Regions from separate parts of the Paenibacillus sp. PvR098 genome, predicted to be linked through region 1. Evidence: predicted binding sites of a transcription regulator. Region 1 holds the regulator's gene; each other region holds the start of a gene.
What was found. The regulator Rex, encoded in region 1, represses fermentation and respiration genes when NADH is low (regulators of the CRP and FNR family bind a similar motif). The targets are predictions, from matches to a motif close to TTGTGAAATATTTCACAA.
Positions count from the first base shown of each region.

Region 2: nadA (quinolinate synthase NadA) is a predicted target of Rex. The motif match lies at 2,006-2,023, and genes of this name have one in related genera.
Region 3: JOE45_RS17515 (DUF1641 domain-containing protein) is a predicted target of Rex. The motif match lies at 3,768-3,785, and genes of this name have one in related genera.

Region 1 covers NZ_JAFIBU010000001.1:1,205,865-1,211,052, forward strand. The annotation lists gene JOE45_RS05895 (amidohydrolase) at 1-182, opposite strand, end outside; gene JOE45_RS05900 (hypothetical protein) at 163-300, opposite strand; gene JOE45_RS05905 (DUF47 domain-containing protein) at 454-1,074, shown strand; gene JOE45_RS05910 (inorganic phosphate transporter) at 1,125-2,126, shown strand; gene JOE45_RS05915 (redox-sensing transcriptional repressor Rex) at 2,183-2,803, opposite strand; gene dinG (ATP-dependent DNA helicase DinG) at 2,800-5,188, opposite strand, start outside.
Region 2 covers NZ_JAFIBU010000001.1:2,989,125-2,994,312, reverse strand. The annotation lists gene ftsH (ATP-dependent zinc metalloprotease FtsH) at 1-1,793, shown strand, start outside; gene nadA (quinolinate synthase NadA) at 2,090-3,028, shown strand; gene nadB (L-aspartate oxidase) at 3,071-4,684, shown strand; gene nadC (carboxylating nicotinate-nucleotide diphosphorylase) at 4,674-5,188, shown strand, end outside.
Region 3 covers NZ_JAFIBU010000001.1:3,526,463-3,531,650, forward strand. The annotation lists gene JOE45_RS17495 (MerR family transcriptional regulator) at 141-368, shown strand; partial or broken gene JOE45_RS24255 (SIR2 family protein) at 591-848, opposite strand; gene JOE45_RS17505 (helix-turn-helix domain-containing protein) at 1,388-1,690, shown strand; gene JOE45_RS17510 (NAD(P)/FAD-dependent oxidoreductase) at 2,022-3,200, opposite strand; gene JOE45_RS17515 (DUF1641 domain-containing protein) at 3,227-3,667, opposite strand; gene JOE45_RS17520 (GNAT family N-acetyltransferase) at 4,079-4,450, shown strand; gene iolB (5-deoxy-glucuronate isomerase) at 4,640-5,188, shown strand, end outside.

The DNA of each region.
Region 1 (5,188 bases):
AAACCGGGCATGAACAGCTTCCCCGTCCCGTCGATCCGTTCATCGAAGGTTGCTTCCGGATCGGGCGCCTGCTCCCCTATATATGTAATTCGATTTCCTTCCATTGTCATAAATCCGCGAATGACGGGGTTACCTTCATCCATTGTAATGAAAGTGCCGTTCTCAATGATTGTTTTCTTCATTAGTTAAATTCCCTTCCCCTTCGATTACAATCCCGATTTCAATGTACAACTTCAGCGTTCCAAAATCAAGCAAAGGTATATTTTCAAACACATGAATCACTACATAGAAGAAGCTCATTTTTCATATCCTAACTCGACAAACTTTCATTGCTTTCCATGCGTATATTGTGTTATTTTTATTTTTGTGAAATTTACCGTCAAATTTCTACATAATCTTGCTTGCTACAATAAATATTCTATTATTCATTAGATTTTCGGGAGGCTATAAGCTATGCTTTTTAGTAAAAAAAACGATACGGACTTTCTTCTCCTACTCATCAAAGCGTCAGAAAACACACTGCATGCGGCTCAGATGTTTCGCAACGCAGTTATGGGAGATCAGCCTCCGGCTACATTCTACCCGCAGCTGAAGGATCTGGAGAATAAAGGCGATGAAATCACGCATCAAATTTTCAAAGGTCTGAATAAAGTGTTCATCACTCCAATCGACCGCGAGGATATTATGGAGCTTGCCTCTAAGGTAGACGATGTCATGGACGGGATCGAAGCTACAATTGCACGTTTTGATTATTTGAACATCACCGTATCTGACAAATATATGAAAGAATTCTCCGCGGTTATCGTGGCCAGCTGTCAGCACATCCTAGATGCGTTCAAGCTGCTTTCCAAAAAGAAGTACATGCAGCTCACGGAACACACGGTTCAGATTAACAGCTTGGAAAATGAAGCCGACCGCCTGATGCGCGAAGGTATTCGTGAGATTTTTACTAATCCGAAGGATCCATATCATGATTTCAAGCTAAAAGAACTTTACGAGCGTTTGGAGCAGACGACCGACGCATGCGAAGACGTAGCCAATATTCTGGAGAGCGTCGTGTTGAGATATTCCTGAGTCGCCGCACGGGTTACTTAGGAATTTCCCAGTATGCTTAGGAGGACATTATGTTAACCATTCTTATCATCATCGTAGCCTTGGCACTGATCTTTGATTTTATTAACGGATTTCACGATACGGCCAACGCTATCGCAACCTCCATTTCAACAAGAGCACTGTCGCCGCGTTTTGCCGTGCTTTACGCAGCCGTATTAAATTTTATCGGAGCATTGTTTTCTTCGGAAGTTGCCAAAACGGTCGGCGGAAGCGTAGCGAATCCGGCTGCGATCGAAAACGGCATGTATATCGTTATCGCAGCATTAATCTCGGCCATCATATGGAATCTGCTCACTTGGTATTACGGTATTCCTTCATCATCGTCCCATACGCTGATCGGGTCGCTGGCTGGAGCTGTTATTGCGGGAGCTGGTTTAAGCGGGGTCAATTGGTCAGGGTTTCAGCAGATCGTCCTTATACTCATCTTATCGCCGATCATCGCATTTGGTACGGGTATTCTCATCATGTGGATCATCCGTAAGCTGATCTTGCTTAGAGGAAATCAATCACGTTCAAAGCTCAACCGTACCTTCCGCAGCTTTCAGGTAATATCCGCTGGGTTGCTCTCGTTTTCTCATGGTGGTAACGATGCGCAGAAGGCGATGGGAATTATCGTGTTCGCATTGGTTGCCATGGGTTACCAAACGGATTTGGAAGTTCCTCTCTGGGTAAAGCTCTCGGCAGCTACCGCAATGGGACTCGGGACTTCGATCGGTGGTTGGAAAATTATTAAGACGGTGAGCAAAAAGCTGCTCAAGATTGAGCCGATCAATGGCTTTGCCTCCGACTTGAACTCATCGATCATCATCCAGACCTCCACCTACCTTGGGATGCCGTTATCAACGACCCACGTCATTTCATCATCGATTATCGGTACCGGTTCCGTTATGCGGTTCCACGATGTCAAGTGGGGCACGGTAACTCGAATGGTTATGACATGGGTGATTACGATCCCGATCAGTATGGTGCTTGCCTTCTTAATTTACAAAATCATCTTCTCATTTACATTGTAAAAATAAAGCCCGGGTGCAAAGAATTTTGCCCCGGGCTTTATACGTTAATCCAAAAGTTACTCCAAATAATAAGCCAAGCTTTGCAGCTCGGTAGTGAAATCTGCATGATGAACGCGAATCTCACCCGGCACCTTGATAATCATCGGGGCGAAATTAAGAATCGCTTCCACACCCGCTTCAACAAACTGGTTAGCCACCTGCTGCGCCTCTATGGCTGGAACCGTAATAATCCCGATACGCACTTTAAATTCCTGCAGCGTATCTCCAAGCTCATCCATCGGCTTTACCTTCAGGTTGTTGATGGATTCCCCGATTTTCGCTTGTTGTGAGTCGAACACAGCCACGATTTTCATATTATCCTTAAGATAGGCATTATAATTGCAAAGCGCCCGACCGAGATTCCCCGCGCCGACCAATGCGACCGGAATCACCTTATCCAGCTTCAATATTTGTCGGATTTTTTCGATCAAATAGTCAACATCGTATCCGATACCCTTTTTCCCGAATTCCCCAAAATAGGCTAAATCCTTGCGAATTTGCGCAGGGTTTAAATCCAGCTTTTGTCCAAAATCCTGCGAGGACACCGTTTGTACATTTTTCTTGCTTAGCTCATTCAAAAACCGAAGATATATCGGAAGACGACGAACGACCGCTTCGGATATTTTTAGAGTTTTCATGCTTCATTTCCACCCATCCACTGCTTTATTCTTGGTACTAGCTGATTCGAATTCATGTGCTCAATTTTCGGACCAGGCAGCGAATATAAGAAATACTTGCCGTAATTCGTATCGATAACGCGCGTATCGTATATAATGACAATTCCTTTGTCCGATGCTGTACGCACTAGACGTCCGAAGCCTTGTTTAAAGCGAATGACCGCTTGCGGTACAGACAGTTTCATGAAAGGATTCAGGTTCTTTTGCTTAAGCTTTTCCGTCTTCGCTTCGACGAGCGGATGGTTGGGAGGCTGAAATGGAAGTCTGACGATCGCTAAACAGCTAAGCGCATCCCCGGGAATATCGACCCCTTCCCAGAAGCTGCTCGTTCCGAGCAGTACACTGGCGGAACTATTCTGAAACAGACGCGTCAGCTTGCTTCGGTTACTGCTATCTACACCTTGACCCAACACGGTCACTCCGAATGGAGAAAGCATATCCTTCAGTCCCGCATGCACCGCTTTGAGCATTCGATTGGACGTAAAGAGCACCAGCATGCGGCCGCGCGTCTCGAGCGCCACCTCCGCAAGCGATGGCACCAATCGATCCAAAAACTCCTTCTCGCCGTTCGCTCCGCGCAGTGTAGGGAAATCCCGGGGGATGGCCACCAACGCCTGCTTGCGATAATTGAAGGGGGATGGCAACTGAACCGTTTTTAGCTTACTATTCGGTTCCCCGTCCTTAAGGCCCAGCTGCTCGCATGTGTAGTCAAACGACTTCCCTACCGAGAGTGTTGCTGAAGTCATAATTACGCTGTCCTTCACATCGAAAAAGTACTGCTTCAGCATTTCGCTGACATCAACCGGCACACAGAATAGCTGCAGCGATCGGTTCTTATTGTACATGCCTCCTTCGAGCCAGTACACGTAATTAGCGTCAGGTTGCGTCATGAAAAAATGAAGCGCATCCCGATGGCGGTAGAGCTCTTTCACGGTTCCTGTCAAATCAGTGATGGAGCTTTGCACATCGTACTCATCCTGAACCTCTTTGATTTCCGTAATCAGCTGATCAAGCCTCTTCAAAGCTTCGTTAAAATGAAGGTGCATGTTTTCTTCCAATATGGACAGCTTATCCCAACCGGTCGGGAGCGATTCCTTCTTCAGCCGGAACACAAGCGAGCTGCCCTCTGTTTGAGCTCCGTCGCTTTTTGAGGCAAGTAGATGGTAAAGCAATTCGCTCAGCTGCTCCCATTCCTCTTTAAGCAGCACAAGCTGCTCTACGGCCTGATCGATCTTGCTGCACCAGCCCTGTGACCGTTCGTCCTCAAACTTCTGCAGGCGAAAGCGCAAGGTGGAAAGCTGACCGGATCGGCTGTCTTTATACAGCCAGTGCAGGGTATTCATCAGTCCATGATAATGCAAGTCGATACCCAGGTGCTTGCCGGCCACTTCCTCAAAATGATGCGCTTCATCAATGACCAAATGCTTGTATGCCGGCAAAAGACGGTTTTCCGCCTTCGTGTCAGTGAACAGCATCGAATGGTTTGTAATGATGACGTCTGCCGTGTTAGCATCATGGCGGGCACGATGATAGAAACACTTTTTAAACCAGGGACATGTCCTGTTCAAGCACGAATCCGAATCACTCTCAACCGTTTGCCAGAATTGCCTTCCTTTATTTGCAAAGTGAAGCTCCTCATCATCCCCGCGCTTCGTCTCACCGAGCCAAACCACCATCTGACCGGCAGTAACCCTATCATCTCGTCCATTTTCAAAATCAAGCGTATTCAACTTCTGCTCAAATTTGCGCAAGCATAAATAATGGCTTCGGCCTTTTAAAACAGCGGCTTTAAAGCGGGAGGGAAACAATTCATCGAGCAACGGGAGGTCCCGCTCCCGCAGCTGTTCCTGAAGATTGATAGTATGGGTGCTTACAAGTATTTTTTTGTCTTGTTTTAAGCCGTAATAAAGAGATGGAATTAAATATCCAAGAGATTTGCCGGTTCCGGTTCCTGCTTCGATCATCAGATGCTGACCTTGCTCGAGAGCTGACTCAACTTCTTTGAGCATGGTTACCTGCGCCTCGCGGTCTTCGTAGGCATCAAACCGCTGCTTTAAGACCTGTTTCAACTGCTCGTAGAATGAACCAAAATCACCAGGCAGCTCGCCAGTCGCTTTCTCTTCCTGTTCCAGTTCTTCTCCCCAATCATTGACATTCAAAGCAAACTGACGGAAATAGCGGTCTGAATCCATATCAAGAGGATTATTTAGTTCTTTATATTGCCTCATTTCTTGGATAAACCAGCCAAAATCGTTTGTGGAATCCTCGAATATCATTTCTAATCTCTGTAGGGTGAGCAAAGGAAGCGATTGAAAGCGTTCCATGCACTGAAGCCAAATGAATGCC
Region 2 (5,188 bases), 1.8 Mb from region 1:
GAGGGACATATAAAACAGCACAAACGTCGGAAAATAAAAATTTCGAATCCCGTGCGCCGTATGACCCGCAAATTTTCCGTTTGATTGAATCCAGCGACATTCCCCCGGGGAATATTTACATCGAGAGAATGGAAGGGGACAATGTCTGGATTAGTTTCCTCACCTCCATCATCCCGTTTGTGATCATCTTCATCCTGTTCTTCTTCTTACTGAATCAGGCCCAGGGTGGCGGTGGTAAGGTGATGAACTTCGGAAAGAGCAAAGCAAGGCTCTATAATGAAGAGAAGAAACGTGTCACCTTCGAGGACGTCGCCGGAGCCGATGAAGAGAAGCAAGAGTTAGTTGAAGTTGTGGAGTTTTTGAAGGATCCCCGCAAATTTGCGGCGGTGGGTGCTCGCATTCCGAAAGGGGTTCTGTTAAACGGGCCTCCGGGTACGGGGAAAACGTTGCTCGCCAGAGCTGTGGCCGGTGAAGCCGGTGTACCGTTCTTTAGCATCAGCGGTTCCGATTTCGTCGAAATGTTCGTCGGTGTCGGTGCATCTCGTGTACGCGATTTGTTTGAAAATGCGAAAAAGAACGCCCCTTGTATTATTTTTATAGATGAGATCGATGCTGTAGGTCGTCAGCGCGGTGCCGGTTTGGGTGGCGGACATGACGAACGCGAGCAGACGCTCAATCAGCTCCTGGTGGAGATGGACGGATTTGGCGCGAACGAAGGGATTATTATCGTTGCCGCGACGAACCGCCCGGATATTCTTGATCCAGCATTGCTTCGTCCAGGCCGTTTTGACCGACAGATTACAGTAGATCGTCCAGATGTGAAGGGCCGTGAAGCGGTTCTTAAGGTGCATGCCCGCAACAAACCGCTGAACAAAGACGTCAAGCTGGAGCAATTGTCCCGCTATACGACCGGATTCACAGGTGCGGATCTTGAGAATTTGCTGAATGAGGCCGCGCTGATTGCAGCCCGCCGCAACCGCAAGGACATCTCGATGTCTGAAATCGAAGAGGCCTTCGACCGCGTGATCGTCGGGACTCAGAAGAAAAGTCGGATTATCAGCGATCGCGAGAAAAAGATGGTTGCTTACCACGAGGCAGGCCATACGATCGTTGGTCTCCATGTTGAGAACGCCGATGTGGTGCATAAAGTTACGATCATTCCGCGCGGTCGCGCAGGCGGTTACGTCATGATGCTGCCGAAGGAAGGCGAAGACAAAATGATGCAGACGAAGTCCGAGCTGCTCGATAAAGTTACCGGACTTCTTGCAGGCCGTGTATCCGAGGAACTGTTCATTGGAGAAATCGGGACCGGCGCATACAGCGACTTCCAACGGGCTACTGGCATTATACGCCGCATGATTATGGAATTCGGGATGAGCGATAAGCTAGGGCCGATGCAGTTCGGCACAGCACAAGGTCAGGTGTTCTTGGGCCGCGATTTCGGGCATGAGCAGAATTATAGTGATGCCATTGCTTACGAAATCGACCAAGAGATGCAATCCATGATTCGTGCTTGCTACGAACGGGCTAAAGAAACCTTGACCCAATATAAAGACCAGGTTCGTCTTGTTGCGGAAACCTTGATCGAGAGAGAAACCCTCGAGAAGGATCAAATCAAGGAGCTGCTCGAGAAGGGTTCGCTGCCGCCTTTGGAAAAGGAAAGTTTATCTGAACCTAAGTCCGAGGAAGTGAAAGTGAACATCCAAGGCCAGCCATCGCAGGAAAGCACAGAGAATAAATCGGATTTGGATAAAATATATTCCAAAAACGAAGAGGAAGATAAAGATAAATAGAGAGAAATATGATATAACCGGTGCTGGTAACGGCATCGGTTTTTTTCTTTTCCGGAGAGGTTAAAAGGCCTGCTGCGAGCGAAACTTGACTTGAGGCTGGGTATGGTTGTAGAGACGTCGTATAAATACGATTTTTCCGACCTTTTTGTAGCTATTTAAAGATTGACATAGCCTTATCAGTTGTGTAAATTAGGTGTAAATCTTTATAAGCTTTGTGAACAATTTCACCAGACCGTTTCAGCTGATGAAATGAGTTTCCGAGTCGGCTGCGGGTGCACAGAAAAGGATGGTGCGTCATGGAAGCATTAGCATTGGAGCGAAAGGCGGAGCAACAGCGAGAGCTGAAGGAACGAATCGCCCAACTAAAAAAAGAGCGTAATGCTATAATTCTTGCTCATTATTATCAACGTGACGAAATTCAAGAAGTAGCTGATTTTCGGGGGGACTCCTTCTTATTGGCGCAAAAAGCGGCATCAACGGATGCCGATGTCATCGTTTTTTGCGGTGTTCACTTTATGGGGGAAAGCGCGAAAATTCTGGCTCCGAACAAAACCGTGATCATTCCGGATGAAAGAGCCGGTTGTCCTATGGCAGATATGGTCAATGTGGATGGTCTTCGGGAGTTGAAGCGCAAGCATCCGAATGCCAAGGTCGTTGCGTATATCAACACATCGGCTGAGATCAAGGCGGAGACCGATATTTGCTGTACATCTGCGAATGCGATCAAGGTTATCAACTCGGTCGATTCGGATGAAATCATTTGGGTTCCCGATAAAAACTTAGGTGATTACGTTTCCAAATTCACCGACAAAAAGATGATTATCTGGGAAGGTTACTGCAACACTCATGACATGTTGACCGTCAAAGATGTAGAGGAAATGAAAGCCCAGTATCCGAATGCGCAATTCGTGGTTCACCCTGAATGCCGTCCGGAAGTTGTGAAGCTTGGCGATTTTGTAGGGAGTACTACGGGTATTATTAAATACTGTAAAGAATCGGATTGCCAAGAGTTTATCGTGGGTACGGAAGATGGAACCGGCTACCAGCTGCGACTTGACAGTCCGGACAAGACGTTCCATTTTGCCACGAAATATTTGGTTTGTCCTAATATGAAAGTGAACAATTTGAAAAAGGTGGTCAAGTGTTTGGAGACGAACAGTCCCCAAATCTATGTGCCACAGCACGTGGCCGATGAGGCCAGAGCATCCTTGGAGCGCATGTTGCAGGTCAAGTAGCATGCGCTACTTCTCTTCTTGGACGGGTGGGGTCGGAAGCTAATGATACCTCGGTATTTGGTTAATTTTGATCTAGAGAAGCTGCCTCATGTATATACAGATGTCATTGTGATCGGCGCGGGAATCGCCGGTCTTTTTACCGCTCTGAAGGTATCCGAGAAGCATAAAGTGATCATGGCGACGAAAAAATCACTGCTAGACAGCAATACTCGTTACGCTCAGGGTGGCATTGCAGCCGTCATATCGGACGAGGATTCTCCTGCTTACCATCGGCAGGATACGCTTATTGCCGGTGCAGGGCTGTGCTCTTCAGCGGCGGTGGATGTTCTTGTTCATGAAGGTCCGGCAGGTGTAACGGATTTGATCCGTATGGGTACCGAATTCGATATGGAGGACGGCCGTTATGCGTTAACTAAGGAAGGGGCCCACAGCCAGCGGCGTATTCTGCATGCCCAGGGCGATGCGACCGGAGCGGAGATTGTACGTGCACTTTCGGAGAAGACGAAGCAGGAAAAGAACATAGAGCTATGGGATGACCATTTCGTTGTCGACTTGATCACCGAGGACGGCGTATGTTACGGCGCTTTGGTGCAAAAACCGGATGGGCAGAGGGTGTTTGTGCGCGCCAAAGCGACTATCCTGTGCACAGGCGGCGCGGGGCAGTTGTTTCGTTACACGACGAACCCAGAGATTGCCACGGGCGACGGAATCGCTATCGCGTACCGTGCAGGGGCAGATATACGCGATGTAGAGTTTGTACAGTTCCATCCTACAGCATTATGCTACCCGGGGGCCCCTAGGTTTCTGATCTCAGAGGCCGTAAGGGGTGAGGGTGCCGTGCTCCGTAACATCAAAGGAGAGCGTTTTATGGAGCGGTATGATCCCCAATTGGAGCTTGCTTCTCGGGATATCGTTGCACGCGCCATTGTCAGCGAGATGGAGCAGACGAAATCGACGTTCGTTTATATCGATTTTACCCATGAATCGCATGAGTCGGTGAAGAACCGTTTCCCTACGATCTATGAATTCTGCTTAAATTACGGGCTCGATTTGTCTTCCGACTGGATTCCGGTTGCTCCGGCAGCGCATTATATGATGGGCGGAGTAGAGACGGATTTATACGGAGAAACCACGGTGCAGCGCTTATTCGCATGCGGGGAAGTGTCCTCCACCGGCGTTCACGGAGGCAACCGGCTCGCCAGCAACTCTCTATCCGAAGCGATTGTTTTCGGTCGGCGGATTGTGGAACGGATCGAAAAGCTACCTCCGGTGGAAGCGGTACCGTATATACGGGAGGAGCAGCGTTCAAAAGACAACTCCATTCAGCCGGTAGTCGAGAAAAAGCTTAAGTTGCAGAAGCTGATGCTTCGTTACGCGGGGCTAAAGCGGCATGCTAAGGGATTGACAAAAGGATATGAAGAGCTTAGGCGTCACCTGTCTTTTTTGGACAATTGCTTGTCCAAGCGGGAAGAGTACGAATTCGCCAATCTCCTCATTTGCGGACTTCTGACCACTCAGGCAGCATTGATTAGGGAGGAAAGCCGCGGGGGACACTACAGAGAAGATTTCCCGGAAAGAGACGACCTGGTATGGCGCAAGCATACGGTGTTCAGCCGGGTGAACGGTATTAAGGAAGGGAGAAGCGATGATGTTTGAGTTGAATCAAACCGTATTGAATGAAAGCTTAAAGCGGTGGCTGGAAGAAGACATCGGCATGGGCGATGTGACGACGATGACAACGATCCCTTTCGATTCGAAGTCCAAAGGGATTATCCATATGAAGGATAACGGAGTTGTGGCAGGCCTTCCCGTCGCGAAGGCGGTTTTTGCCCTGGTCGACCCTCTGCTTCTGTTTGAAGCTAAGGCGAGCGATGGTGACGTTGTAACGAAAGGAACGATTATTGCGGAAGTCAGCGGCAGGACCCAGAGCATCCTGCTTGGAGAGCGGTTGGCGCTGAATTTGCTGCAGCGGATGTCGGGTATTGCTACTCGGACAAGCCAATTTGTCGAGCGGCTGGAGGGACGGTCCTCGCGGTTGGTCGATACGCGAAAAACGACTCCGGGCCACCGTATGCTGGAGAAATACGCCGTTCGTGTCGGCGGAGGGCATAACCATCGCTTCGGTTTATATGACGCTGTTATGATCAAGGACAATCATAT
Region 3 (5,188 bases), 2.3 Mb from region 1:
TCATTTACCTAAGAATCTCGCTATACTTTACAGTTATGTACTCGCACAGATCGGTTTAGGCAAAAACTTATATTTATGATATAATAGAAGTATTCAGTTAAGAAAAGTTATTGGTTAACAATAAGAAAGGTTGCAGATCTATGCATGTATTCGAAGACTGGAATCAAAAAGTGAAAAAAACTTTTAATGCTACGAGTAACGAAGTTGTATTAACTGTTACAGAAGCAGGGAGTTTGTTGGGTCTTTCTAAAGATCAAATGAAAACCTATGTAGATAAAAACAGGTTAACCAAAGTTCCGATCATGAGAAGTGTTCATAGGTACCTTTTATTGAAAAGTGAAGTAGATGAGATAGTAAAAAAATCATAACGGTTACACATATAGGGCTAACACCGATGAGGTGTTTTTTATTGTTACCGGGCGCTGTTCGGGTGACAACCAAACGGGAACTACACCCATAGAAGCCTGTGTCGCGTTATTTTTGGACAGGGGTTCGACTCCTCTGGTCTCCATATTGTAAATCCACAAACGAAAAGGAGCTAGGCCAATCAAATTGGCTTAGCTCCTTTCGTATTTATTCCAAAATTATTTTTATTGTAAGCCATTTTCGCTTCTATGCTGAAGAACTAAATTTAAAAGATCCTTCAGAGCAACAGAAACAACATCATGCCTTCCTTTGGGATATTCCAACAATTCAAGATTATAAGTTGACTTAATTGCTTTTTTTATAGAGTCATTCCTGTTGTTATCTACCAAGGCATAATGTGGTCTGCTACATTTTGCTGAAATATTTGCATTTTCCAAGAGCAAATTAATATCTGGGTCAGAAAGGCCGCTCCCAATAAATAATAATGTATTTACAAGAAATTATGAATCTAATACCCGATAAAATGATGAATGCTTATCTCTAGCATCGAAATAATCTCCTCGTGTCAGAATTGTTTGTTTAGTGTTACTTACACAACCGTTAAGCTTATAGCCATGGAGCCTCTCCTTTTGGAAGATAAGTAATTATAAACATTGTAAACCAGTATATGGTATATTAGTAGTGGCAATAGAGTATTTTCTGTATATATAACGCGGAGTCCGATTCTAAATCTAAGGTAAATATTGTATTTAACTGAAAGTCGTAAATCGATGAATGACTCGTACGTGAGCAAAAGAAGGACTACTCGAAACCTGCTCAAAAAGCGGTTCTCTAAACCCTTGTCCCAATAAAACCACAGATTTGTTTTGATACGGGGTCTTCCTGCTATATTTAATTCTGCAGGTATTCAAATCAGAACTACAAAAAGTGCTTTAGATATAATTACTGTACAAATTATAACGTATTCGTTATAATTTTATGTTACTCTGACTAAGATAGAGAATGTAAGGGAGTCGTTCCAGTGTATAAATACGAATTCGTCAGTTTACCCGAAGTTGATGAATTCATTAAAGAAATCGAAGAGAGGAAAAACCGGGGCGACAAGGATGCAAAAATTATGTTCGATAAGATTATTTATTGCATGGAACGTGTTCGCTTACAAGGAACTCGTGCCGGTGCTATTGCTCGTTTCGAGGGTGATACGACCGTTCCGCGCATCGATACGATTATCCGTGTCGCGATGGCACTAGGCGTAGACCTAACCTTAGTCCCTTCCGAACATTCCGGACATCATCAAGCTGCAGCAACAGCCGTATATGCTTGAACGTTTTATACTAAAGATAGGGATTTACTTGTTTTATTATGAATCAAAGTTAATGTATCAGCCGGAAGCTTTATCACACCTCCCCAAACATCCTAAGAATCACGCGGCGTCGAATTGTGGATTTACCACACCACGGTTCGTCTCCATAAATAACGAGAGCTTCGACCGTTTGCGCTCGAGGCTCTTTTCTGTTTTTAAGACATTACTTTTAACTAAACAGCTAAGAGTACTGAATTATTACGACTAGCGACCTTCATCCTCAATAAGTTAACGTTCCCAAAAACAACAAGCCTTCGGGAAACCCGAAAGCTTGTTCTCAGAAAAACTAATTTTAATAAGCAAGGGCAAACAAGCCGTTAATGTGGGAAAGGTAGCGGGCGTTGCTCGCTTTTTTCATAAGGGAAGCCGGTGTGCCTTTCAATTCAATACCGCTTTCGCCGATAGAGCCGATACCGTCTTTACGGCCCAGGCTGGCGAGCGTTCCTGAAAAGACAGGGGAGAAGGCATCCATTTTGCCGCCTTTGAAGGAAGCCGCGATATTCGCGCCGGCGAGCTCACCCATCTGCCATGCCAACTGTGCAGTTGGAGGATATGGACGGCCTTCAGGACCGAAGACGACCGCACAGTCGCCCGCGAGGAATACTTCAGGGTGGGATACGGATTGCAGGAATTCATTAACCGTTGCACGACCGCGATTGACTTCAATGCCGCAGTTGGCTACAAGCGAGCTGCCTTGTACGCCGCCAGTCCAAACCAGCGTGTTGGTATCGATGGTTCTGCCGTCCTTCAGGCTTACCGTTGAGCCGTTCACTTCTGTAATCGCCAAACCGGTCAAGAACTGCACGCCGCGTTTTTCCAGACTCACTGTCGCGCGCTCGATCAAATCTGCAGAGAAAATCGGCAGAATGGTTGGCATGGCTTCAACAAGGTAGAGTGATATATCTGCGAAATCCACACCATTTTTGCGGCAGATGCCTGGCAGCTCATCCGCGAGCTCGCCGACTAACTCTACGCCTGTGAGGCCGCCGCCACCGATGACGAATGTAGCGTCCGCTTTATTTTTAGTTTTGCTGTATTCACGGATACGTTCTTCAACATGCTTATAAATGCGGTTGGCATCGGCTACGGATTTCAATGTAAAGCTGTTTTCTTGAAGACCTGGAATACCAAAATAGTTGGTTTCGCTGCCCAATGCTAAAACTAATGTATCGTAATGGTGTGTTGTGCCGTCAGCCACTAACACTTTGCGCGCTTCCAAATCAATATGTTCAACTGCGCCGACTTTTATGTTGATATCCTTGCCCTTAAGCAATTTTTGCAATGGCAATGCAATAGCCTTCTCTGCAACGTTACCTGCTGCCAGACGGTGCAGTTCCGTAATAATTTGGTGCGATCCCACGCGATTAATGACAGTAATCGAAGCTTCTTCTGCTGACAAATGTGCACGTGCGGAAATCGCGCTTAACAAGCCGCCATAGCCGCCACCTAATATCAAAATTTGTTTTTTCACGTTTATCCTCCGTTCTGTGACATCAATTAGTCTTGTTGTTTTCTTTCGTTCATAATATCCAGGTATGCTTGTGCAAAACGAAGCATTTTTTGAAGCTCAGGATCTTTCAGCAATTTCAGCATGCCAAATACGCCGATGGTAGCATCACTTTGCTCAGCACGATCATTGGCTTCGATAGCCGCAGACGCATACCCCTTCACCTTTTCTTCAAGCGGCTTCACCACTTCTTGGATGCCGCCTACCATGTCCTGAATAAGCACGCGGTCTGTAGCTACCTTTTGTGCCAAATCATACGTCTTCGTCAGCAGTGTCATCATTTCGGTGAGCTTCGGAAGTTGGTCTACCAGCACAGTCAAGGATTCTTGTACTTCGGGCTTTAACAATTGATCCAGCACATCCGGCCTAGAGATCCCGTGTTCCGCGGAAGTTTCTTGCTCCTCTGACTTTTGAATGGTTGTTTCTAACATTGCTACATTCCTCCTTAATTCGTCTAAATAGTACCCGCTCGCTGCTGCAGATCATAAGATGTATATATAATAAACGTAATTTATTTATTATATCTTACCCTTGTGAAAATCTTCACATTAAATCCATTGAGTATGCATACATCCGAGCTGCTTATTCTATTGTACACCTAATCTGCAATTTTTGCATGATTCTTTGCCATTTTTTTAGTTGTAAATTTCTTGCCAGCTCGTCACACGGAATGGAACAAGCTTATTCATGATCTGCTGATTTGGCCGCGAATTATTTCTCCATCCGGTTTCTGTAACGTGAGTTTGCTTCATAAGCCTAGGCTTGGGGTAATGAAGTGTCAAGCTGCAGCTTGACTCAACAATGGGGACCATAACAACTCTACTCAGGAGGTGCACGGAACCATGAATGAAGAAAAGGCAACGGTTAGGGCAGAGACCGAGGAGATTTCGGCACAAAAGCTTGGAACCAGCTATATACTCCGTGGAATAAACGGTACGGTGGGAGAGATTACGTACCAGCTTGTTGATGTGGACACCTGGATTATCGATCACACTTATATCGATTCCCGTTACCGTGGGCATAATTTAGGACGGCTGCTGCTTGATTTTGTAGTTGAAGAGGCGAGAGAGAAAGGGAGAAAAATCATTCCCTCCTGTTCTTACGCGCTTGAACAATTCAAGCGCAATCCCGAATACGCAGACGTTTGGGAAAGAGGGGAAAACAGGTATTCCGACCCCTACAGCTCGAATAGTGCTGCTTTATCAAAGGACTAACATATCCCAAGCGGCTCTCAAATACCTAAACGAATACAATCAAAAGACACTGGCCATAGGTCGGTGCTTTTGATTGTGTACATTTTCTCTACTCAAAACTATTGATATGTAAGCGCTTATAACATATGATTAGGAATGATTCATATATGGTGCACACATTGATTTCCATAGAAAAAAGGAGTGGCAGCATTGGCTTATCTGTTCAAAGCGCAGGAAGTAGTAGGTTATCAAGACATTATCAAAGAGGATCACGATTTAAAATATCTTGCGTTCGGCAAAATTTCATTAAATGAAGGCAAAGAATATGCAAGCCAAACAGGTGACTATGAAACGGCCTTAGTGATTTTGACAGGTAAGGTGACGGTTGCTTGTGAACATGAGAAATGGACTGACCTGGGAGAACGGAACAATGTATTTGAAGGAAAAGCAACCACAGTTTACATACCTTGTCAATCTGAATATTATGTAACCGCACAAACGAATGATGTTCAAATCGCGGTTTGTAAAGTGAAAGCAGAGAAAAAGTGTAAACCTTTTGTTGTCAGACCGAACGATGTTGCAGTTCATCCTCGGGGCAAGGAAACATGGCAGCGGGAAGTCAATGATATCATCGGCGACAACGGAGAAGGTCGTGTCCATCGTATGCTATTAGGGGAGACCTATCTTCAGGCCGGGCATTGGTCAAGCTATCCTCCTCATAAATTTTCTTCCGATGAGCGGCATCTTGAGGCGTTCTTT